3 regions of the Bacillus sp. CGMCC 1.60114 genome follow, and region 3 is predicted to be linked to each of the others. Evidence: riboswitches for the same ligand, from Rfam matches in the RefSeq annotation. Region 3 holds a riboswitch; each other region holds the start of a gene.

Region 1 (7,712 bases), on a different contig from region 3:
TACAATCCAGCTTGCGCGCCCCAGCAAATATGAAGCGTCGATGTAACATGTGCCTTTGAGTATTCCATAATTTGTTTCAACTCTTTCCAGTAATCTACCTCTTCGAAAGAAAGTGTTTCAACCGGAGCACCAGTAATAATCAATCCGTCAAATTTTTCTCCCTCAATATCACGAAATGTTTTATAGAAGCTTGTTAAATGTTCCTGCGCCACATTTCTTGAGGTATGAGATTCCATATGAAGTAGATGTACATCAAGCTGAAGCGGTGTATTTCCAATTAAACGAAGCAACTGCGTTTCTGTTTCTTGCTTTGTTGGCATTAAATTTAAAATAGCAATCTTCAAAGCACGGATATCTTGTGTTTCTGCTCGTTCTTTCGTCATCACGAAAATATTTTCATTTTGTAATACTTTACGAGCGGGTAAATCCTTAGCAATGATGATCGGCATACTGTTTTCCTCCAGAAAGGGCTTCTGCTAAATCAGTAATAATATCCGCTGCATCTTCAATACCAACCGATAATCGAATTAAGTCAGGCGTTACACCTGCCAAACGCTGCTGTTCTTCAGTAAGCTGACGGTGCGTTGTGCTTGCAGGATGAATCACACAAGTTCTTGCATCTGCCACATGTGTCACTAATGCTGCGAGCTTCACATTTGCAATAAACTCCTTAGCGGATTCAATACCGCCTTTTACTCCAAACGTTAAAACACCGCTCGCACCTTTCGGTAAATATTTTTGTGCCAATGCATAATTTTCATTACCTTGAAGTCCTGGATAATTGACCCACTCAACGCGTTCATGCTGAGATAGCCACTGTGCAACAGCTAGTGCATTTTGACTATGACGCTCCATACGAAGATGCAGTGTCTCTAAACCAATATTACTCATATACGCATTGAATGGACTCATACAATTTCCATAGTCTCTTAATAACTGCACACGAGCTTTCACAATATATGCCGCTTGCCCAAATTTTTGTACGTAACTCACACCATGATAACTTGGATCTGGTTCAACAAATTCAGGAAACTTACTCCAATCGAAATTACCGCCATCAATGACAATGCCGCCAAGTGAACTTGCATGGCCATCAATATATTTCGTTGTAGAATGAACGACAATGTTTGCACCATGTTCAAATGCATGACATAAATACGGCGTCGCTAACGTATTATCGACGATAAATGGCACCTCAAGCTCTTTTGCTGCATCGGAAAGCTCTTTAAAATTAAGAACATTCATCGCTGGATTTCCAAGCGATTCTGCATATACAAGCTTTGTTTTCTCATTTGCGAGAGCAACAATTTCATCAGCGGCTAAATTTGGATTAAAGAAGGTAACCTCAATGCCAAGCTTCCGCAGACTAACTGCAAATAAATTAAATGTACCGCCGTATACTGTTGATGAGCAAAGCAGGTGATCACCGCTGCCGCAAATGTTTAATACCGCTAACATAATTGCAGCTTGCCCAGATGCAGTTGCAACCGCACCAACTCCGCCTTCTAACTCTGTCAGTTTCTGCTCAAATGCCGCAAGCGTTGGGTTACCAATACGGGTATAAATATAACCTTCTGCCTCTAAATTAAAAAGAGCTGCTAAATCGTCAGATGTATCGTATTTATACGTTGTGCTTTGATAAAGCGGCAAAACACGCGGTTCACCATTTTTCGGTGCGTAGCCACCTTGCACACAAATTGTCCCTTTTCCCCTTGTATCGCTCATCTCTCAATCCCCTTTCTTTCTTAACATAAAAAAACTGCCTCTTTCCTAAATAAGAAAGAAGCAGTTTAGATAAACGCTCGACATGTAGCCTTTCTTATCGTTCAGGAAATACCTGCAGGATTTGGCACAATTCCGCTTTACGGCTGTTGCCAAGGTTTCATAGGGCCCGGTCCCTCCACCTATTCTTGATAAGACTTATGCAATTACCGTTGATTTTATAGCAAATATTTCCTAGTGTCAATTTGTTTTTCTGAATTTTCGCGAAAAATATATAAAATTTAATTGTTTATTCATAGAATTCAAATTATATAAAAATAACATTAATGTTCTATCGAAAGATAAAAATACGTTTTAAAAACTCCACTTACTATGTAAAATTAAAGAGTTACATTTCATTTTAGTAACCATCAAAGCACATACAAAAAAGCAATTCCACTTACAAATGTTTTACAGTTTCATAAAATAATAATGCTAATTTTTGTAATGTATCTTGAATAAGTAGTTCACTTAAAAAGATAATATGCGTATTGAATTAGTTATCCAACTATTTTTGTATTAGAATCTCTTACTTTTTCATAATAGAATATAACATAAAGGAGGCATAAAGAATGGCTATTAGGAGAGGCATGCACTATTTACTCATCATGTACGGTGTGTTTCTAGGTGCCCTAGTTGGTGCTACAGTCTGGTTATTTTTAGTTGTCACAAATGCTGCAATTCAGTTTATTTGGGGATATTTACCTAAAGAATTCGGATCACCACCTTATTACACAATTTGTGTAACAATAATTGGTGGTGTTCTTGTCGGACTGTTACAGAAGTACTTCGGTACATACCCGCGTTTAATGCCAGAGGTAATGGCTGAATATAAGAAAACAGGTAGGATTGAGTACCGTTTTGTGCATCAAGCTACGTTAACGGCTATTATTGTTTTAGTATTTGGCGCAAGCTTAGGACCGGAAGCAGCACTTGTTGGGATTATAGGTGGACTTTGTACATGGGTTGGTGATCGCTTTAAATTTACTTTAAAAGGAATGCACGAACTAACAGAATTTGGGATTGGCGCTGCTTTAAGTGTTATTTTTAATGCACCGCTATTCGGTTATTTAGCTCCAAGAGAACATGAGGATACGCAACTCACTGAAGCTTTTAGAGGGAAAAAGACTATTGTATATCTCGCTACTACTTTTGCTGGTTTTTCTGTATATTTATTGCTTAGTCAGCTTGATAATCGAGGATCTTTTATTGTTAATTTTGGAGAAGGATCTTTTACATTCCATGAATGGATTGCCTTTCTTCCCCTTATTTGTATAGGTGCTGGTGCGGGCTATTTTTATTTTCAAATAGAACATATATTAGAAAAAATAGTACATCCTTTTCAAGAATATAAACTAACATTAGCGATTATAGGTGGCATTCTTTTAGGGATTGCAGGAACTTTACTTCCGTATACACTGTTTTCAGGAGAACACCAATTAAAAGAATTAGTACATGAATGGACAGAATTATCATTTGGGATACTGTTTCTTTCAGGGATTTTAAAATTATGTATAACGGCAGTTTGTTTAAATACAGGTTGGCGTGGTGGACATATTTTTCCGATTATATTTGCTGGTTCAAGTATTGGATATGCTGTGGCTACTATCGTACCGTTGGATCCAGTTGCTTCAGTAGCTATCGTGACGACAGCCATTTCAAGCTATGCAATACGAAAACCGCTCGCTATTACAGTATTATTACTTATGTTCTTCCCAATTAATTTATTGTTACCAATGATTGGAGCTGCAATCATCGGTAATGCATTTCCACTTCCAAATCATAATAAGGATGAACAAGAAGAACTAGCACAAAGATAAAATAGTAAAATAAAGTGAAACTCCCAGCAATAGGGGTTTTTCTTCATACCTAGATAATGAAAACTCCGCTCAAAAGCAGCGGGATAAAAAACAGTACCAGCACTTTTACAGTGCTGGTACTACTCTATTAAGTGATTGTTGTTTTGTTAATTAGAACGCACTTGCTACATATTTAACAGCTATTTCCACTTCAGCTACTATCCCTTCAGAATATACACCGCCACGTGCATTTAATAATACAATTTTCTTAAAACATAAGCTGTCTCCTACATATAATATTTTCATTCCTCATTTTATCAAATTGAATCTATTCTAAAATATGCGGGTAACTTTTTCACTTTGTACTTACTCATAACATTGATATAATGGATAAAAATGTAGTTTTCATTATATCACTTGAGGGGGCTTTCACAATGACATTAAACAAAGCACTTACAATCGCCGGTTCTGACACAAGCGGCGGCGCTGGCATGCAAGCAGACTTAAAAACGTTCCAAGAGCTTGGTGTATATGGTATGACAGCTCTTACAACAATCGTAACAATGGATCCGCATAACGGATGGGCACATAATGTATTCTCAATTCCAGCATCTACATTAAAGCCACAATTAGAAACAACTATCGAGGGCGTTGGTGTTGACGCATTAAAAACAGGTATGCTTGGATCTGTTGAAATCATTGAACTTGTTGCTGAAACAATTGAGAAACATAATCTACAAAACGTAGTCGTAGACCCTGTTATGGTATGTAAAGGGGCAGACGAAGCACTTCACCCAGAAACGAACGAATGCTTACGCGATGCGCTCGTTCCAAAAGCATTGATTGTAACACCAAATTTATTTGAAGCGTACCAACTAAGCGGTGTAAAAATTAATTCACTTGAAGATATGAAGCAAGCCGCTGAAAAAATCCACGCTTTAGGTACAAAATATGTACTGATTAAAGGTGGCAGCAAGCTAGGAACAGAAAAAGCAATCGATTTATTATACGACGGAGAAACATTTGAAATTTTAGAATCTGAAAAAGTTGAAACAACATACACACACGGTGCAGGTTGTACATATGCTGCTGCAATTACAGCAGAGTTAGCAAAAGGAAAATCTGTAAAAGAAGCAGTACGAGTAGCAAAAGAATTTATTACAGCTGCAATTCGCCATTCCTTCAAATTAAATGAATATGTAGGACCAACACATCACGGTGCATATCGTAAATTTGGAGCTGGAAAAGAACTTGTATAAAGTGAAACTTCCATAAGTGGAGGGGCTTCATCTCTCACTGATAGTTAAGTGAATCAATCAGGGTCCTACCGCTCAAAAGTAGCAGGATTAGAACCAAAAAATAAAGTCGTCCTACGTGGCGACTTTATTTTTCATGAAACAGCACTCACTTGATTTCTTCCATTTCGTTTGGAAGAGTATAATGCATCATCTGCAAGTTGAATAAATTGTTGTGGTGAGTCTCCATAGATTGAAGCACCTACTGAAATTGTGATATTTAAACAAATACCATTTGGTAATCGAAACACATGCTTCTCTACAGCTACTCGAATTCTTTCCCCTATATCTACCGCATATTGTAATGTTGATTTTGGTAATAATAAAGCGAATTCCTCTCCGCCTTTTCGAAATACTAAGTGTGGAAATGGAGAACTATTCTTTAAAATTGCCCCTAATTGCTGTAAAACTTCATCACCGGCAGGATGTCCATACTTGTCATTTACATCCTTGAAATAATCAATATCTACCAGCAATAAACAAAGTGGATTTTTATTCTTTTTCTTATCCTCAATATTTCTATTCAATTCCGTATCAAATTTACGTACATTTCCTAATCCAGTTAAAGGATCCATTGTTGCATCCTGTTTCATCTTGCGAAACAATTCGTTTGACTGCAAAGCATAATGTGCACTTAAAAAAGTGATATATCCTGTCATAATACTAACAACTAAGTATAAACTTAGGACAAGAACATCTTTAAAAACAACATAAATTGCAATCGATGAAACTGTTAAGCAATAAACATGTAACCAAATCCACTTTTTGAAAACAGAAATACGAAACATTGAAATAATCGTGCAACCTATACCTGTGAACAAAACTACGTACACAGCTATTTGCGTCCCTATTGAATAGCTCGTTAACAATAAACGTACAATTAAAATAATGATGGAGGCTAATAAACTTGCAATAGGTCCCCCAATAATTGCAGCTAATATAACAGAAAGATATCTTAAATCTAGCACCACATCCTCAATGTGAACACCAAATTTCATAAGCAGAGCACCTAGAGTTCCCATTGCAATACCAACAAAACATTTGACTTCAAATGATAGCGGCTCTTTTAATGAAATATTTTTAAAAAGTTGAGCACCAACGAAAATAAAAGAAAGAATAATAGTTGTATTAACAAATAGATCATCTAGCATAAAAATATACCTGGCCTTTCTACAACTTGACAGTTCACATAAAACTTTCATCCCTATTCATTTTTAGTCCCCTTTTTCCTATTACTATTGTATATTATATTCCTATAATTCCCAAACTTTTCTTTATATGTTTCACGTGAAACTTTAGCATAAAAAAAGGAGCGAGATATCGCTCCTTTTTTACTATATTCTCTTTAACAACATCTAGAAACTTTACCGCCCTTCGCATTAAATCTTGCTTCTTGCGCTTCAGCAAAAAATTGTTTTCGAGATAATACAATTTCATTTGGATGGTGTTGTTTCATATGAGCAACATACTTCTCATAGCTAGGTACACCGACAAGCAAACTAATAAATTGTTGTCGATATCTCCACATGCTTATCATTATTTTAAGCATAATGCTGTACCTCGCTTTCATCGCGGGGAACATACGCCGCTTCTTTTAATGGAGTTGCTTTATTGTTCAATACTTGTATCCATAGTCTAATAGATGATATCAGTACCGCAATTACAACAAGCATGAAAATTCCACAAAGCGCCGCATCGATATAATCATTAAAAATAATTTGTTTCATTTGTGCCACGTTTTTCGCCGGTGCTAATAATTTTCCTTTATCTAGTGCACTTTGGAACACTTTTGCATGAGAGAGGAATCCAATTTTCGGATTTTCATGAAATAACTTTTGATAACCAGCTGTCATTGTAACAATCAGTAACCATGTTGTCGGAACAAGCGTCACCCAGACATATGCCTTTTTTCCCATTTTAAACAAAACAGTCGTTCCAAGTAATAATGCAATTCCAGCTAACATTTGATTTGCTATTCCAAAGAGCGGCCATAACGTATTGATACCGCCAAGTGGATCAATTACCCCTTGATATAAGAAATATCCCCATCCTAGTACACAAAGCGTTGTTGCAACGATATTAGAAAACATAGAATCTGTCTTTGCAAATGGTTTATAAACGTGCCCTAAAATATCTTGAATCATAAACCGACCAACACGTGTTCCGGCATCAATAGTTGTTAAGATGAAGAGCGCTTCAAACAAAATTGCAAAGTGATACCAAAATGCCATTAATGCTTTTCCGCCAATTACTTGAGAGAAAATATGAGCCATCCCAATCGCGAACGTCGGTGCCCCGCCTGTACGAGATAGTATCGTTTGTTCTCCTACATTTACGGCCAGTTCCTTCAATTCATTTGGCGTCACAGTAAACCCCCAAGAACCAATTACTTGTGCCGCTTGTGTTACATCCGTTCCAATGACTGCTGGCGGACTATTAATTGCAAAATATGTACCTGGTGTTAGTACACAAGCTGCAATCATTGCCATCGCTGCAACAAATGATTCCGCGAGCATAGCACCGTAACCAATTGGCTTTGCATGTCCTTCCCTTTCTATCATTTTCGGAGTTGTACCAGAAGAAACAAGTGCATGGAAGCCAGATACAGCTCCGCAAGCAATTGTAATAAATAAGAATGGGAATAAATTCCCTGCAAATACTGGACCCGTTCCATCAATGAATTTTGAAACTGCCGGCATTTGTAAATCTGGTGCAACAATCACAATACCAAGCGCTAAACCAACAATGGTTCCAATCTTTAAAAATGTACTTAAATAATCACGCGGTGCAAGTAATAACCAAACAGGCATTGCAGAAGCAATAAATCCATAAATAATAAGCATAATTGCAATCGTTT
Region 2 (7,712 bases), on a different contig from region 3:
TTTTTCTTTGGGTGTTTAGCACATCTTGGATTAAAATATTGGCACGCTTTAAGAAGAAGTACGGTATATTGGAATGAGGAAATGTAACCTATTTTTTCTCAAGTAAGTAGGGAATAAGTTCTTCTTCTAAGACATAAATATATACAGTAGGATCGCGACTTACATATTCGTTTGCCTTTTGAGACACTTCTTACATGATGTACGAGGTGTCTTTTTTATTTATAGGCTCTGTTAAATTTTAATGCTGATAATTCAATAAAATTAAAGGAAACTCAATCCTTATGGGTTTCCTCTTCTTGTTAAACATATGTCCACATTTGTTTAACAAGAAAATTGTAAATTTTAAAAAAACAAATGATTATATTTTTAAAGCGTGATAGTATTCGAAATGTAATAAATATTAATAGAGAAAGGAAAAAGAGACTATGAATATTAAAGTCGAAACTCTTCCAAAATATCGCATTGCATATGTGCGACAAGTTGGTCCATATGGCTCTTCCAACATTCAAGCAATGGAAAAGTTAAAAAAATGGGCTAAGGAGAAAAATCTTATTAAATCGGCAATAATACTCGGAATCCCACAAGATAACCCTGAAACAACACTTCCAGAAAACTGTAGATATGATGCTTGTATTGTCATTTCAAAGGATTATCAAATAGATGATTCAATTTGCGAAAGTGAACTTACTGGTGGAAAATATGTTGTTTGTAAAATCAAACATACAGCGGAAGATATTCAAAAAGCATGGATTGAAATTTTTCCAGCTTTACAAAACAGTGGATATCAAATTGACAACAAACCGATTTTAGAAAGATATACTGTTGATATGATTAACAATGATAATTGCGAAATATGTGTACCTGTAAAACCATTATAATTTAATTAGTACATTTTTACTCGTTCGAGCTTATAATGGCTATACCAAGAATTTGGACAGGTATCATATATTAACAATATTCTTTAACAGACTTTATTTGTAAGCAAAATGCATTTCTAATTAACTATTTAGGCATTAGAATTTAATTCATACCATCAGTGGTAGAGGAAGAAAAATCACCACTGATGGAAGTTTTACTTTATGTCATTCCTGAGATAAAATTTCCGCTGTACTATCGCATTGTTGCAGCGCATGTTGAACAGCTTGTAAAGATTGTTCAACACGTTGACGATTATCTGATTTCTCTACTGTTTGCAAGGCGTTTTGTAAACAGTTTTTTGCTTCATGTAAAGCTTGGCAAGAATCTTGAACATGACCGCGTGCATTTTTTTTCATGATTGCACCTCCTTTGGTCTATACATTTGTAGTATGAGCAAGGAGAAGTAAAATATAATAGTTTTCTAAAAAAATAAATCCTTACAATTCTTATGAGAATTGACTTTTTTAGTTATATTGATTATAGTAAGAGATAAAGTGAATATTTTCTTATCCAGAGAGGTGGAGGGACTGGCCCGATGAAACCCAGCAACCGCAATGCAGGTGCTAATTCCAGCAGAACAGTTTTGTTCTGAAAGATAAGAAGGAAGAGATATGTTCCGCTTCTTCTTATCGAAGAGGTTTTTTTATTGCAAAAAAACCGATAATGAAAGATGGACAACGAGAAGAAAGGAGTGGACATAGCTGTGACAATCGAGAAATATATTACATTGCGAAGTGCAATTTACGAATATATGGAAGAACAAGAAGCGCCGATTACGTTATTGGATATTCAAGAGTATATTGCTTCTGAACATAAAGGGAAATTTGCGAAAAAGATGCTTCAGCAATTTTATTTATTACGGTTACTTGATGAGTTAAAACTGGATGGGAAAATTACTTTAGCAGAGCCGCATCAATATATAGATGATAAGGGGATTTACTACATAGTAAAAGAGAAAAGAGGGAGCTGATCTCTCTTTTTTTATGTTATAATTTATTTGAAAATTCTCTTATTTTTGAGGTATGTAGATAAAAAGACTGTACTATGCAGTCTTTTTACAAGGAAATGGTGCTGAGTGTGTAGTGTTCAAAAATTAAATGTGCCCCGAAAGATGGGCGTTCTCGGCTAACAAATAAAAAAGACACCATTGCCGAATAGGTGTCATTGTTTTTGTCAAAGGGGCTTGCCCTCTGACATGTATTAGAATAGCATGTGAATCCATTAAAAGTCAAAAGGAAATTAAAGGAAAGGTGTTGCTTACAATGAACATATTGATTGTATACGCGCATCCAAACCCGTCTAGTTTCAACGCTGCTATTTTGAAATATGTGGAACAAGAATTGCAAAAAACAAATCACTCTGTAACTGTTCTTGATTTGTATAAGGAACAATTTAATCCTGTTCTAACCTTTAATGAGACAAAAAAGAGAAGAGATTTAGTGCATGAGGAAGAAACGGAGAAATATAGGAAACTTGTAACAGAGGCAGATCACTTCATTCTTATTTATCCAGTTTGGTGGTGGAGTATGCCGGCGATATTAAAGGGATTTATTGACCGAGTATTTGTTTCAGGCTTTGCTTACAAATATGAAGGGATAATGCCTAAAGGATTACTTACAGGAAAACAAGCATGGGTAATTTATACGCTAGATTCTCCTTTATGGTACGCTGCTCTTTTATACCGATCAGCGGAATGGATTGTGATGAAGAAAGGAATATTGTACTTTTGTGGGATACGCAATATAAGGCGTTCTGTATTTCAATCTGTAAAAAACAGTAAACAAGAAAAAAGAGAGAAATGGCTGCAAAAGATATATGAGAAGGCAACAAGATTATGAAGAATAGGGAACGAATTTATAAAATTATGAGTATATGTAAAAGAGAAGATGATTTGTTTTATTCTTATCTTTCTTGTTTATTTAGGTTAAAGGAGTATAGCCAACAATTTTCTAAAGTCAAACAAGAAGTGCGGGTAGATTATCTTATAAGGGGCATTTGTGAGAGAGAAGTAGACATTTTAGTAGAACAAAATAAACAGGTTGCAGATTTGTATATACCTAAGATGCTCAGATGGGAATTTTTACGAATAAATGTCCGCTATATAGAAGATGTGTGTTCGATGGTATTTCAGTTAAAACCTTTATGTTTTTCAGAAGAACAATGGAAAAATGTAATTAAGATTATAGAGAAAGAACTGCCATAAGACAGTTCTTTTCGTAATAAAAATAAGCCTAATTCTAAAATTTTTTCTGTAAGTACTTCGCAATTTGTAAATACATATCTCCATATAGGGATTGTATCTCTCGATTATGATTAGCATTTGATGAAAAGTGAACGATAACCATATTTGTAGTTGGATCGATATATAAGCGTTGTCCATAACTGCCAAGTACTTCGAATGCACCATTTACGTTGTGTGGGATCCACCATTGATTATGGTAAGAATATTCTTCACCATCTCGAACTGGAAGTTCATATTTTTTTACATGCTTAATTTCTTCGATGATAGAAGAAGAAATAATTTGTTTTCCATCATATACTCCATTGTCCAAAATCATTTTTCCGAACCTTGCCATGTCTCGAGCGGTCGCATTTAATCCTGCACTGGCTTGTTCCACTTCTGTATCATCAACAACATAATAAGCATTCTCTTCTGCTCCAATTTGTGACCAAAAACGTTCACTTACAAGTTCTGCGAGGGATTTTCCTGTCACTGTACGGATCACCCATCCTAGCGTTTCGGCGGAACCGTTATCATATGAAAATTTCTCTCCCGGAGCAGCGGTTTCTTTTGCTTCTAGTAACATGTCATAAATTTTTAACGGGCCATCATAGTTTTTGCCGCGAGGAAGAAGATTACTCGCTAAATATAATTGTGCATCTTGATTGGCTAAGCCAGCTTGTTTAAAGCCATGAGTTGGGTATTCTACTGAAACTTGCATATCTAGTAGTTGTTGAATTGTTGCTTTTCCAAATGGTGTTCCTTGTAATTCCTTTACGTAAGTTTCTGCAGTTATATTGGGTTGTAGCTTTCCTTCTTCAATAAGTGTGCTAATGAGAAACCCTGTAAATACTTTTGCTAACGAAGCCATACCATGTGGTTCATTTGGTTTATATCCATGAAAATATCGTTCATATACAATTTTATCATCATGCAGGACAATGAAAGCATCTGTTTTGTATTTTTCTAATAATTGAAGAACGGTCGTATTATCATTATTTTCACCTGTGATATGTAAATTATCTAAATTTTCCAGGTTATACGGAAGGGAAGATACATAATTTGGATTTTTAGCGACAACTTTTGTTAAAGCAAATTCTCGCATATGTGAATAAGACCAACGAAGATATGGGTCTTGTAACCAGTTTTTTTTCGTTACGGTTTGTTTTGAGGAAACCCCTTTATTTTGTTTGAATAACGTATAACTCATACCAGTTAATATAAATAAAAATATAAAAACGATTAAAATAAGAGGGTATTTTTTAAATTTCATAACAAGCCTCCTTATGCTTTCATTATAATGTAAAAGTTTCTTGATGAGCAAAAAAAAGAGAGTAAACATAGAAGTTTACTCTCTCTTATATCATTAAGCAGATAATTTTGTTTGTGTTGTTTGCTTTTTGAACTTTTGTTTTCGTCCGTGAAGGAAATAATAAATAAGTAATGTAAATGCAACGATAATAGAAGAAATAAAATACATATTATGATAGCTTGAATGTGCTGCGATAATACCTAGTACGAAAGATCCAATACCTATACCTGTATCAAAAAATGAGAAATAAGTAGCTGTTGCAGATCCGCGTCGATGGTGCGGTGCGACACTAACCGCAATCGTTTGGAAGCTTGGAATCAAGGTTCCGTATCCAAATCCGATAAGTACACCAGCAGCAAGTAACCAAAATGGCGTTTGCGCCTGACTTAAAGTGAACATTCCAATCATGAATATCATAATAGAGGGATAAATGAGAACATTTTCTCCGAATCGATCAAATATTTTACCTGAAAATGGACGAGAAATAACGACTACAATTGCATATACGACAAAGAAATAACTTGCGATATCGGCCATGCCAAGTTCCTTTGCATAAATCGGAATAAATGAAAGGATACCGCTATAGGCAAAGGAAAGTACGCAGCCTGTGACAGCAATTGGAATTGTTGAAGGCTCGATTAAATCTTTCCACTGCATACGTTTCGTTTCTTTTTTCACAGTTGTTTTTTCTTCAGGAATGTTTACTAATAGTCCGCATAGAAAAGCAAGTATAGAAAATATAGAACAAACGATAAATAAAACTGTAAATGAGAATTTAGAAATGATAGTTAATCCTAAAAAAGGACCAATAACCATTGGTAAACTCATAAATACCCCATAATAGCCGAGCGCTTCACCGCGTCGATGGTCTGGTGCTACATCTGTTACAATTGTACCAGTAGTCGTCGTTGCCATTCCAAATCCGATGCCATGGAAGAAGCGAAGAGTAAGCAGTAAAAATAAGCTTTGCGCACCGAAATACATCACCGTTGCAGCTAAAAAGAGTGAGAGAGAGATAAATAAAATTTTCTTTCTTCCTAAATCATCAAGCCATTTACCTGTAAATGGTCGGCAGAGTACAGAAGAAATTAGAAACACTGTTGCAACTAGACCTATTTCTCCAGGTTTTCCTTTTAGTCCGTCGATGACATATATAGGTAAGGTTGTCATGAGCATATAAAATGTTAAAAAGAGAAATAGACTACTCAAACATGTTCCGATGAAGTCTTTCGTCCAAAGTCTTTGACTTTCCATAGTCATCCCTCCAATTTCTAATCAAGATTACGAATTACTTTTTGTAGTACGTCAAAAGCACGAAGAAGTTCTTCATCGTTAATATCTTGCAGTGCTTTTTCCTCAAATGAGTCTACCTCTTCTTGCCACGTTGGAATCATTGCTATTGCTGTTTCTGATAAAGAAATGAGTTTCTCACGTCGATCCGTACCTTCTTTTCTAAGAATCCAACCTATCGATTCCATACGTGTTAAAGTACGAGTCATTGTTGGAGATTCAACGTTTAAATAGTGACACAATTCCGTTTGTGTGCAAGATCCGGTTTGATGTAACTTGAAAATCACTGCCCACTGTGCACTGTATAAACCAGTTGGAGAAACACGTTCATTAAACTTTTTCGAAAATTTCCGAGAAGTTTGACTAACGACGTGAAAAAAATGTTGTTTTTCGTCCATATATTTCTTCCTTCCCAATTAGTTACCTGGCTAACTATATCTTTTTTTTTCTGAATTGTCTAGTAGTCTACGTGTCCTGCGTATATTAAAAGGAAGTTAATTTTAGGTTGAGAACATATATTCTGTATGGTATCATTTAGATAGAATTTTCAGTCTTTTTAAATTGTGTATTATTGACAATTTTGAGGGGGAAAGAGAATGATTAAACCTGCAATTATGAAGTCAGTAGTATTATCAAATGGAGAAACAATTGCCTATCAAGAAGCGGGAAGTGGAACAGAAATATTAGTGCTTATTCACGGGAATATGACGTCTTCGCAGCATTGGGATTTAGTTATAGAACAGTTACAAGATTCTTATCATATTTATGCCCTAGATTTACGTGGTTTTGGTTTCTCAACTTATCATCAGCCTGTAGACTCATTAAACGATTTTGCGCAAGATGTAAAGTTGTTCGTGAATGAATTACAATTGAAGAATTTTTCATTAGTAGGGTGGTCAATGGGTGGGGGAGTTGCTATGCAGTTTGCAGCTTCTTATCCAATGGATGTGAAAAAGCTCATACTAGTTGAATCTGTAGGGATGAAAGGATATCCGATTTTTAAGAAAGATATAAACGGACAGCCTATAGTTTCAAGTTTATTGAAAACAAAGGAGGAAATTTCTCAAGATCCTGTTCAAATTGCACCTGTTGTGGAAGCTTTAAAACAAATGAATAAGCAATATTATCGCACTATATGGAATTTGCTTATCTACACCAAGCATCAACCTGATCCAGAGCGGTATGAAAAATATCTTGATGATATGTTAACACAGCGTAATTTTGTTGATGTAAATTACGCGCTTGTAACATTCAATATATCAGATGAACATAACGGAGTTGTAGCTGGAAACGGGAATGTGAATCGTATTCAAACGCCAACATTAGTTCTCCAAGGTGATCGTGATTATGTTGTTCCCAAAGCAGTTGGTGAAGAGCTGGCAAAGCATCTGCCAAATGCAAAATTAGTCGTACTAGAGGATTGTGGACATTCTCCATTTATCGATTGTTTAGAAGTGTTTATAAATAAAACGATTGCATTTTTGAAAAAGTAGTAAATGATTCCCATCTACTTCCTTTTGTAAACAAATAACATATACTGTAGCGTTATTGTTTCTAAAAGGGGAAGAGTTATGGAGATGTGTGTACGTATCCTTTGTTAAACGGAACTGATACAGATATTCAGAAATTATATTTCCAAATATCTCCTCCAGTATATGGAACGAAATATTATGTGATTTATTCCTATTCACATCCAGTGCAAGGTGTAGTTGTGCAGCCATATGTAAAAGTTCAAATAGGGGAAGGATGAAAGCTAGAAGTTTAGACTTCTAGCTTTATTTTGTGAAAATTGAGAGTATACGATTTATGGATAAAACAGCTATAATAAAGGATGTGAGTTCAAAGAGGGAGCGTAATAAAATGGGAAGAAGGTATACATTTTGGGTTATGATTGGAATTGTTGCAATATCTGGACTTTCACAAGGGATGTTGTTGCCAGCAATTGCAATGATTTTTGAAAAGCAAGGGATT
Region 3 (7,712 bases):
CTTGTCATTTTCTCAGCGATGGTTGCAGGAGCGATTGGAGCTGGATCAATTTCTATTACTGCAGCCGGTTTGATGATTAAAACGGGTGAACCAGTCGGTGCGTTATTAACTGCAACACTAGCAGTTTATATCGGTAAACGATTAAGCGGAAAAACTGCTTTAGATATGATGCTTGTTCCGTTTGCTGCAATATTAGGTTCAGGTTTAGTTGGTATTTGGTTATCCCACAATATTAGCCCGGTTTTAAATGCGGTTGGAGCATTTATTAAAGATAGCTCAGCAGGCAGTACGTTTATTGCTTCTATTTTACTTTCAGTTGTTTGGGGATTATTATTAATTTCTCCAGCGTCATCAGCAGCTTTAGCGATTGCCCTTAGTCTAGACGGCGTAGCAGGCGGTGCTGCACTTGCAGGATGCGTCGCTCAATTTATCGGATTCGCTGTTATCTCTGCGAAAGAAAATAATTTAGGCGGTATTTTAGCACAAGCTCTTTGTACACCGAAAGTACAGCTTCCGAATATTACTAAGAACCCAATGATTCTTGTACCAACTGTTGTCGCCAGTGCAATTGTAGGTCCTGTATCGGCGCTTGTATTCCAAATGACAGCGGGGAAAGAAATTGCAGGTCTTGGACTTAGTTCTTTAATCGCACCAATTAACTTAATTTCAAGCAAAGGATTGAGTGTTGTTCCAGCGATGGTAATTACTTATATCATAATTCCAGTAGCTGTTTCTTATATACTGTATATGATTTTGAAAAAAGCAGGTCGCATTAAACCTGGCGACATGACTGTACCACAATCTTAGAGACTATAATATGTCAATTTGAAAATCTCTTCTTACATAGATAAAAGCAGACTGAAGAAGCCGCATCTGCTTTTGTTTTCATAGATTATATGATTGTCCAGCAGGGGCTTTAATCTTTTGTTTACGTAATTCAAATACAGATTGCATAGCTGCATAGAGGAAGCTTGCGACGACGATGCCTGCTACTGCATCCATAAAGGCATGCTGTTTTGTAAACAAAGTAGATAAAATAATGAGCACGCCAACGAATGTTAATATGCCATATTCCCATTTGTTCTGCTTTTTTCTCTTATGTGCTGTAATCATAATGACAAATGTTGTGAGTACGTGAATGCTAGGAAAGCAATTTACAGGTTGATCGATACTGTAAATATAGTGCACTAAATTAGCAAACACATCATTGCCGGTTACCTCGGGACGTGTTACCGTTGTTTGCCACATATAATAAATGCTAAAGGAAGTGAGGTTACCTAATATAACACTACTTAATGTAATGTAGTAGAGCTTTCGGTCGGCAAAGCAGTAATAAATAAGAGCACCGTATAAGTAAGGAAACCAAAGTAAATATGGAACGATAAATTCTTTTGTAAATGGAATCCATGCGTCTATTTTTGTTGTTACATTCACAGCGCCTACTGTTGAGTGATTCAGTACGCCATAAAGAGGACTTACGAGTACAAGTAGCAATATATAACAGAATGGAAGAAAGGATGAAAGTTTATTATTTCCCATAGCAGTTCTCCTATTTCTAATGTAATGAGATAAAACCTGAGAAGTTATAAATAGAAAAAATGTAAATGAGCTATCAATTTTTTAAAGCGCTTTCACTATATCATATTGTAAGGTGACGATATTATTCATTTGTATTTTTGATGTAGAGGAGCTGTCAGTAAACAAAAGTTTGTTTAAGATGTATGTTCGAGTTTATCCGGCTATTCGTGGGCAGTAAGACCCCCACCTAAAGATTCAGAGAGGAGCGTTGTCCAGCTCTAGCGGCTAGAATCTCCAGTCGTTTCGCCCCCTCGGACGAGGCAAAAAGCGCCTCTCTGCCTTGGGCGCGGGCGTCCTGCAATTCTGGGCGAGCCGCTTCCGCTTTTCTACAGAAGATGGGTGGGGGATAACTGCTGGCATGCGCCCGATTGGTGAGAGCTTTCCATCAGTGGGGGATGAAGAACCTCGCACTGATGGAAAATTATAATAGAAAAATATAAATGAGTGATTGATTTTTTTGAAGCGTTTTCACTATAGGATATTCTATAGTGACGATATAGTTCGTTTGCATTTTCAATAAAAGTGAACTTTATTAAATAAATGTTTGATTAAGACGTATGTTCGATTTTTTGGTCTTAATTAAACGTTTGATTAAGATGTATGTTCGATTTTATAGTATTAATTAAACGTTTGATTAAGATATATGTTCTATAATGCTGCACATCTTTCTTGAAAAAAATAAAAAAACTCTTCTCAAAAAAATGAAGTGTTTTTCTGCTTCTAAATATATTATAATAAAAATAGTTAGAATTTTATTATTTTAACAAAATATTATATAAGGGCTTGAATGGATGAATGATATTCGTTTATGTATGTAGTTACCTTTTCATTTAATGTCGCGAAAAAGTTTGTGAATTCTGAACTATTTGCACGAATATGATCTACATGCTTTAAAGAGAGTTTCTCGTTTAAGAGAAATTCACCGTGATGTCCAAATACTTGTAAATTAGCATTCATTTGTTCTGAATCTTCTTGTGTTGATACGAGAATGTAGTGAAATGCTCTTACAGGAATGACATATGTTTTACGGTATGAATTCGTACTGTTTATTCCGGTTTGTGTTACCATTTGAAACTGGAGAATGTCTTTGTTTATAGTAATAGACAATGTTGTTGACTTTAATTTTGTGTCTGTTAATTCATCAAGTTCTTCAAGTTGAAAATGGATAGTAGTTTGATCTGAATGATGTTGAATGTGTTCCTGGATGACCGAATGAATTTGTAGTTCCATATAGTTAAATAACCTCCTTTTATTTATGTACTATAAAGACAAAAATATAGAACAAAAGAATTAATACAACAGTTTCAAGTAGTAAAAAGGATTAAATATTTTTATTCTTCCTTAAAGAGAATACATGACAAATTACTAAAAAACAATATAAATTGATTTAATATTTTGTATTTTAAAAACCATATATTTAACATAATAAATATTATGATGAAATAATTTCTTTAGGGCAGTAAAGTATTTTTTGATAATTTAAGAAAATTAAAAGATTTTGCAGGATAAAAGAAATTTTTGGCGAATTAAGTTAAAGTTTGAAATGAAAAAATATTTTCTATATGATAAGGTAAAGGTTAGTGAAAAGTAGGTGAATGTATGTCAGTAACATTTTATTCATATCCAAAATGTGGAACATGCCAAAAGGCAAAAAAATGGTTAGAAGCAAATGATGTAGCATATGAAATGATCCATATTGTTGAAAATCCGCCTTCTAAGGAAGAACTTCGCAGTTTATATGAAAAAAGCGAATTGCCATTAAAAAAGTTCTTTAACACAAGTGGAATGCGTTACCGCGAGCTTGGTTTAAAGGATAAGCTAAAAGATGCAAGTGAAGAGGAAATGTTAGACATGCTCGCTTCTGATGGCATGTTAATCAAACGACCAATTGTAACAGGCAATAATCATGTAACAGTTGGATTTAATGAAGAGCAATTTGAAAGCGTGTGGAAAAAGTACCAATAAGGTATTTTTACATAATTAATACATTCATTGGAGGTACAGACATGAGCATTCCAAAACAATTACGTTACTCTGAAGAACACGAATGGGTAAAAGTTGATGGCAACCAAGTTGTTATCGGCATTACAGATTTCGCACAACACGAATTAGGAGATATCGTATTCGTGGAACTTCCTGAAGTTGGTGCAACAATCGAAGCTGACGAGCCATTCGGAAGCGTAGAATCTGTTAAAACAGTTTCTGAGTTATACGCACCTGTAGCAGGTAAAGTTGTAGCAGTAAACGAAGAATTAAACGACAAGCCAGAGCTTGTTAACGAATCTCCATACGAAGGTGCATGGATGATTAAAGTTGAGATTGAAGATGCAGGTCAAGTGGATAACTTATTAACTGCAGAACAATACGAAGAAATGATCAATCAAGACTAATATGGAAAGGGCAGCTAATAGCTGTCCTTTTTTATTTGTGCCGACTCCAGTAGCTAGAATCTTCAGTCGTTTCGCTCTATCGGCCTGAAGTTCCAACGTTCTACGATTCTGAACGAGCCACTTCCGCTTTCATTCACAAAAATAAACAGGAAACAACATTGAAATATCGAATATAATATATACTAAAGGTAAGGTTGTATCATAGTATATGGTGATCGGGTGATGCCAAGTGGTCTATGTGGAAAAAGTAATTATTGTTGAAGGTAAATCAGATAAGAAGAAGATTGAGACGATTATTAGAGAACCGGTGGAAATTGTTTGTACAAATGGTACAATTAGTTTGTCGAAAATGGATGAACTTATTGATCAGCTGTACGATAAAGAAGTGTATGTGCTTGTGGACGCAGATGATGCAGGAGAGAAGCTACGCAAACAGTTTCGCCGAGAATTTCCACATGCTGAACATATTTATATTGATCGTTCGTATCGTGAGGTTGCAACTGCACCATCAAATCATTTAGCGAACGTTTTATGGGGAGCTGACATCGACGTTTATACAGAATTTTTACGATAAGGAATGGTAGAATGATCGATTGGACAGGGAATGAAGCTGTAGCTGCAGTTAGAGATCAAAATAAAACGGTACTATACGTGTATACACCAATGTGCGGTACGTGTCAACTTGCTAAAAAAATGTTAACGGTTGTTGAAGCCGCATTACCCCATTTGGAAATCGGGATGTTGAATGTAAATTATGCACCGCATTTTGCGCGGGAGTATGAAATTGAAAGTGTTCCGTGTTTACTTATATTTGAGAAGAATCAACTTGTGAAGAAAATCTATGCATTTCAATCTGTAGAATATTTATATATAGAATTACAATAGGCGGCAAATATTTTGCCGCCTCGACATATTTCTTGGGAAATATAAGCAACAGATTGCTTTTCGTACAACTTTTGTCGAGAGAAAGATACAGGAGAGCTCGTTATAGAAATGGAATGGTATTATATAGAACGTGATATGAGGAGGGTGACGGAGATGAAATTATATTCACTGCTTCAATCATTTGTAACATATGCCAATACGCAATATCATTTAGAGCCGCTACTGCCGCAATTTGAAAGGGCTGTTTGTTTTATTTTTCAAGATGAGCGTTATTCATTGAAGATTTCAAGAGAGAAAATTGAGCTTACGAATGGTGTACTGGGAACGGAAGAACTTGTTTGTTTTCATGAAGCTGATTTGCAGTTATTGATTACAGGACAAGTTCGCTTGCAGTCACTGTTACGTCGAAAAGCCATTACATATAAAGGGACATACCAAACCATGTTATTATTAGAATCTGTATTTCATATTTGTAAGCCGCTACGAGTAGGTGCGTAAGTTTCAGAAAGTTTATTCTTTGCAAAAATTTCTGTTGACATCTATTTCATGCGTTGATACAATTCAAAACATGAAATAATGAAAACTTCATAACGACAAAATCAGACGAAATTTACATCTGATTTTCTCTTATCAAGAGAGGTGGAGGGACTGTGCCCTATGAAACCCGGCAACCGTCAACTTATGTTGAAATGGTGCCAATTCCTGCAAAGCGAATGCTTTGAGAGATGAGAGGAAAGGATAATAGTAATTTATGTATATAAACCTTTCTGCTCATTTTAAAGCAGAAAGGTTTTTTTGTTGTTTCAGTGTAGGAGGACGCTCAAACGACAAATCGTTTTTATAATCTAGCTCCAGCGGCAAACTCTTCGCGTCTAAGAACCTCCCGCACGAAAAGGTAAAAAGCACCTTTTGTGCGAGAGAACCTTAGCCGGTCAGAGCTGAACGAGCCGCTTACGCTTTTTAACTAAAAAGGGGTGACATCAATGATTGTGTTAGAAAATGTAAAGAAAATATATCGCTCCAAAAACGGCGATGTTACTGCGGTTGATAATGCGAATTTACAAATAGAAAAAGGCGAAATTTTCGGAGTTATCGGATATAGCGGTGCCGGAAAGAGTTCCTTAATTCGCTTGTTTAATCAACTGGAGAAACCGACGTCTGGAAAGATTACTATTGGAGAGCGTGTGATTTCAGCGATCAGAGGAAGAGAACTTCGGGAAGCGCGTCAAGAAATCGGGATGATTTTCCAGCACTTTAACTTACTTTGGTCACGAACTGTTCGTGAAAATATTGCTTTTCCGCTTGAAATTGCTGGAGTGGAAAAAGAGAAAAGAAAACAGCGTGTAGATGAATTGATTCGCCTTGTTGGTTTGGAAGGACGAGGAGATGCGTATCCATCTCAACTAAGTGGTGGACAAAAGCAGCGCGTTGGTATTGCGAGAGCATTAGCAAATAACCCGAAAGTATTATTATGCGATGAAGCAACATCAGCATTAGACCCAGAAACAACAGATCAAATTTTAGATTTGCTTCTCGATATTAATAAACGCCTCGATTTAACGATTGTACTCATTACGCATGAAATGCATGTGATTCAAAAAATTTGTAATCGTGTTGCTGTTATGGAGAAAGGGAAGATTGTTGAAAGCGGCAGCGTTTTAGATGTATTTCGTAATCCGCAGCAAGACATTACAAAGCGCTTCGTTAAGCAAATAACAGATTCTGAAGATGCAGATGAAACAATTGAACATTTAGTAGAGAAGTACCCAGAAGGAAAAGTCGTGAAACTGCAATTTATTGGTGAAGCAGTGGAAAGACCAGTTCTGCAGAAATTAATGAAGAAAGATGGAATTGAAGTGAGCATTCTGCAAGGGAATATTGCTCAAACGACAAACGGGGCGTATGGAAGCTTAATTGTTCATTTAAAAGGTGACGAAGATGTAGTTGCAGAGGCAGTCGCAACAATTCAACAAGAGCAAGTAGAGCTGGAGGTGATTGCACATGGATAATTTGTTTCAAAATGTTGATTGGAACAAAATGCTAGAAGCTACGCAAGATACGTTATACATGACGGTAATTGCTACACTTGCAACGTTTGTATTAGGTCTTATTCTCGGATTAGTACTGTTTCTCACAGGAAAAGATAATCTATGGGAGAACAAGCCAGTTAATATTGTAATTAGCGCGTTTGTAAATATTTTTCGCTCTATTCCGTTTATTATTTTAATCATTTTACTGATTCCATTTACGAAGTTTCTTCTTAATACAATTCTTGGAGCAAGTGCCGCATTGCCAGCATTAATTGTTGGAGCAGCACCGTTCTATGCGAGAATGGTTGAAATTGCGCTTCGTGAAATTGATAAGGGGGTTATTGAAGCATCGAAAGCGATGGGAGCAAAGACGAGTACAATTATCTTAAAAGTACTGATACCAGAATCTTTGCCAGCACTTATTTCGGGTATTACGGTAACGGCAATTGCACTTGTAGGCTATACAGCGATGGCTGGAGTTGTTGGAGCAGGCGGTCTTGGTACACTTGCTTATTTAGAGGGATTCCAACGCAATAATGGCGATGTCACTCTCATGGCAACAATTTTTGTGCTTGTTATTGTATTTATTATTCAAATGTTTGGTGATTTTCTTACAAAGCAACTTGATAAAAGGTAAAGAGAAGTTTAGGGATTATTGGGATAAAGAGTTTTCGTCTAACACGAAAACTCCCTATAGATTTTATATTTTGAATATTGGAAAAAGAAGGGATGTTATAACATGAAGAAGGTATTATTTTCAGCACTTCTTGCTGTATTTGTATTTGCATTAGCTGCTTGTGGCGGCGGTGGAAAAGATAAGAAGACACTT

Evidence for each region. A riboswitch is a leader RNA that binds a small molecule or an ion and turns the genes downstream of it on or off. The one in region 3 is predicted to bind S-adenosylmethionine.
Region 1: it holds a riboswitch for S-adenosylmethionine, as region 3 does, so the genes downstream of both, ACFQZ1_RS01590 (bifunctional O-acetylhomoserine aminocarboxypropyltransferase/cysteine synthase) here and ACFQZ1_RS00565 (methionine ABC transporter ATP-binding protein) in region 3, are expected to answer to the same signal.
Region 2: it holds a riboswitch for S-adenosylmethionine, as region 3 does, so the genes downstream of both, ACFQZ1_RS15320 (hypothetical protein) here and ACFQZ1_RS00565 (methionine ABC transporter ATP-binding protein) in region 3, are expected to answer to the same signal.

The regions. Positions count from the first base shown of each region.
Region 1 covers NZ_JBHTHG010000004.1:78,231-85,942, reverse strand. The annotation lists gene metA (homoserine O-acetyltransferase MetA) at 1-449, opposite strand, end outside; gene ACFQZ1_RS01590 (bifunctional O-acetylhomoserine aminocarboxypropyltransferase/cysteine synthase) at 430-1,725, opposite strand; SAM riboswitch class I at 1,817-1,920, opposite strand; gene ACFQZ1_RS01585 (chloride channel protein) at 2,334-3,581, shown strand; partial or broken gene ACFQZ1_RS01580 (FMN-dependent NADH-azoreductase) at 3,741-3,830, opposite strand; gene pdxK (pyridoxine/pyridoxal/pyridoxamine kinase) at 3,995-4,819, shown strand; gene ACFQZ1_RS01570 (diguanylate cyclase) at 4,951-6,006, opposite strand; gene ACFQZ1_RS01565 (YbdD/YjiX family protein) at 6,201-6,404, opposite strand; gene ACFQZ1_RS01560 (carbon starvation CstA family protein) at 6,397-7,712, opposite strand, start outside.
Region 2 covers NZ_JBHTHG010000107.1:44,172-51,883, reverse strand. The annotation lists gene ACFQZ1_RS15335 (ECF transporter S component) at 1-77, shown strand, start outside; gene ACFQZ1_RS15330 (AraC family transcriptional regulator) at 426-878, shown strand; gene ACFQZ1_RS15325 (hypothetical protein) at 1,083-1,274, opposite strand; SAM riboswitch class I at 1,422-1,520, shown strand; gene ACFQZ1_RS15320 (hypothetical protein) at 1,589-1,888, shown strand; gene ACFQZ1_RS15315 (NAD(P)H-dependent oxidoreductase) at 2,181-2,756, shown strand; gene ACFQZ1_RS15310 (group-specific protein) at 2,753-3,121, shown strand; gene ACFQZ1_RS15305 (serine hydrolase domain-containing protein) at 3,156-4,412, opposite strand; gene ACFQZ1_RS15300 (MFS transporter) at 4,506-5,705, opposite strand; gene ACFQZ1_RS15295 (MarR family winged helix-turn-helix transcriptional regulator) at 5,723-6,139, opposite strand; gene phaZ (intracellular short-chain-length polyhydroxyalkanoate depolymerase) at 6,338-7,234, shown strand; gene ACFQZ1_RS15285 (hypothetical protein) at 7,321-7,491, shown strand; gene ACFQZ1_RS15280 (MFS transporter) at 7,602-7,712, shown strand, end outside.
Region 3 covers NZ_JBHTHG010000003.1:83,120-90,831, reverse strand. The annotation lists gene ACFQZ1_RS00605 (PTS sugar transporter subunit IIC) at 1-807, shown strand, start outside; gene ACFQZ1_RS00600 (phosphatase PAP2 family protein) at 886-1,539, opposite strand; gene ACFQZ1_RS00595 (DUF3978 family protein) at 2,350-2,808, opposite strand; gene ACFQZ1_RS00590 (arsenate reductase family protein) at 3,178-3,543, shown strand; gene gcvH (glycine cleavage system protein GcvH) at 3,585-3,968, shown strand; gene ACFQZ1_RS00580 (toprim domain-containing protein) at 4,198-4,542, shown strand; gene ACFQZ1_RS00575 (thioredoxin family protein) at 4,554-4,853, shown strand; gene ACFQZ1_RS00570 (hypothetical protein) at 5,007-5,351, shown strand; SAM riboswitch class I at 5,478-5,585, shown strand; gene ACFQZ1_RS00565 (methionine ABC transporter ATP-binding protein) at 5,837-6,862, shown strand; gene ACFQZ1_RS00560 (methionine ABC transporter permease) at 6,855-7,520, shown strand; gene metQ (methionine ABC transporter substrate-binding lipoprotein MetQ) at 7,623-7,712, shown strand, end outside.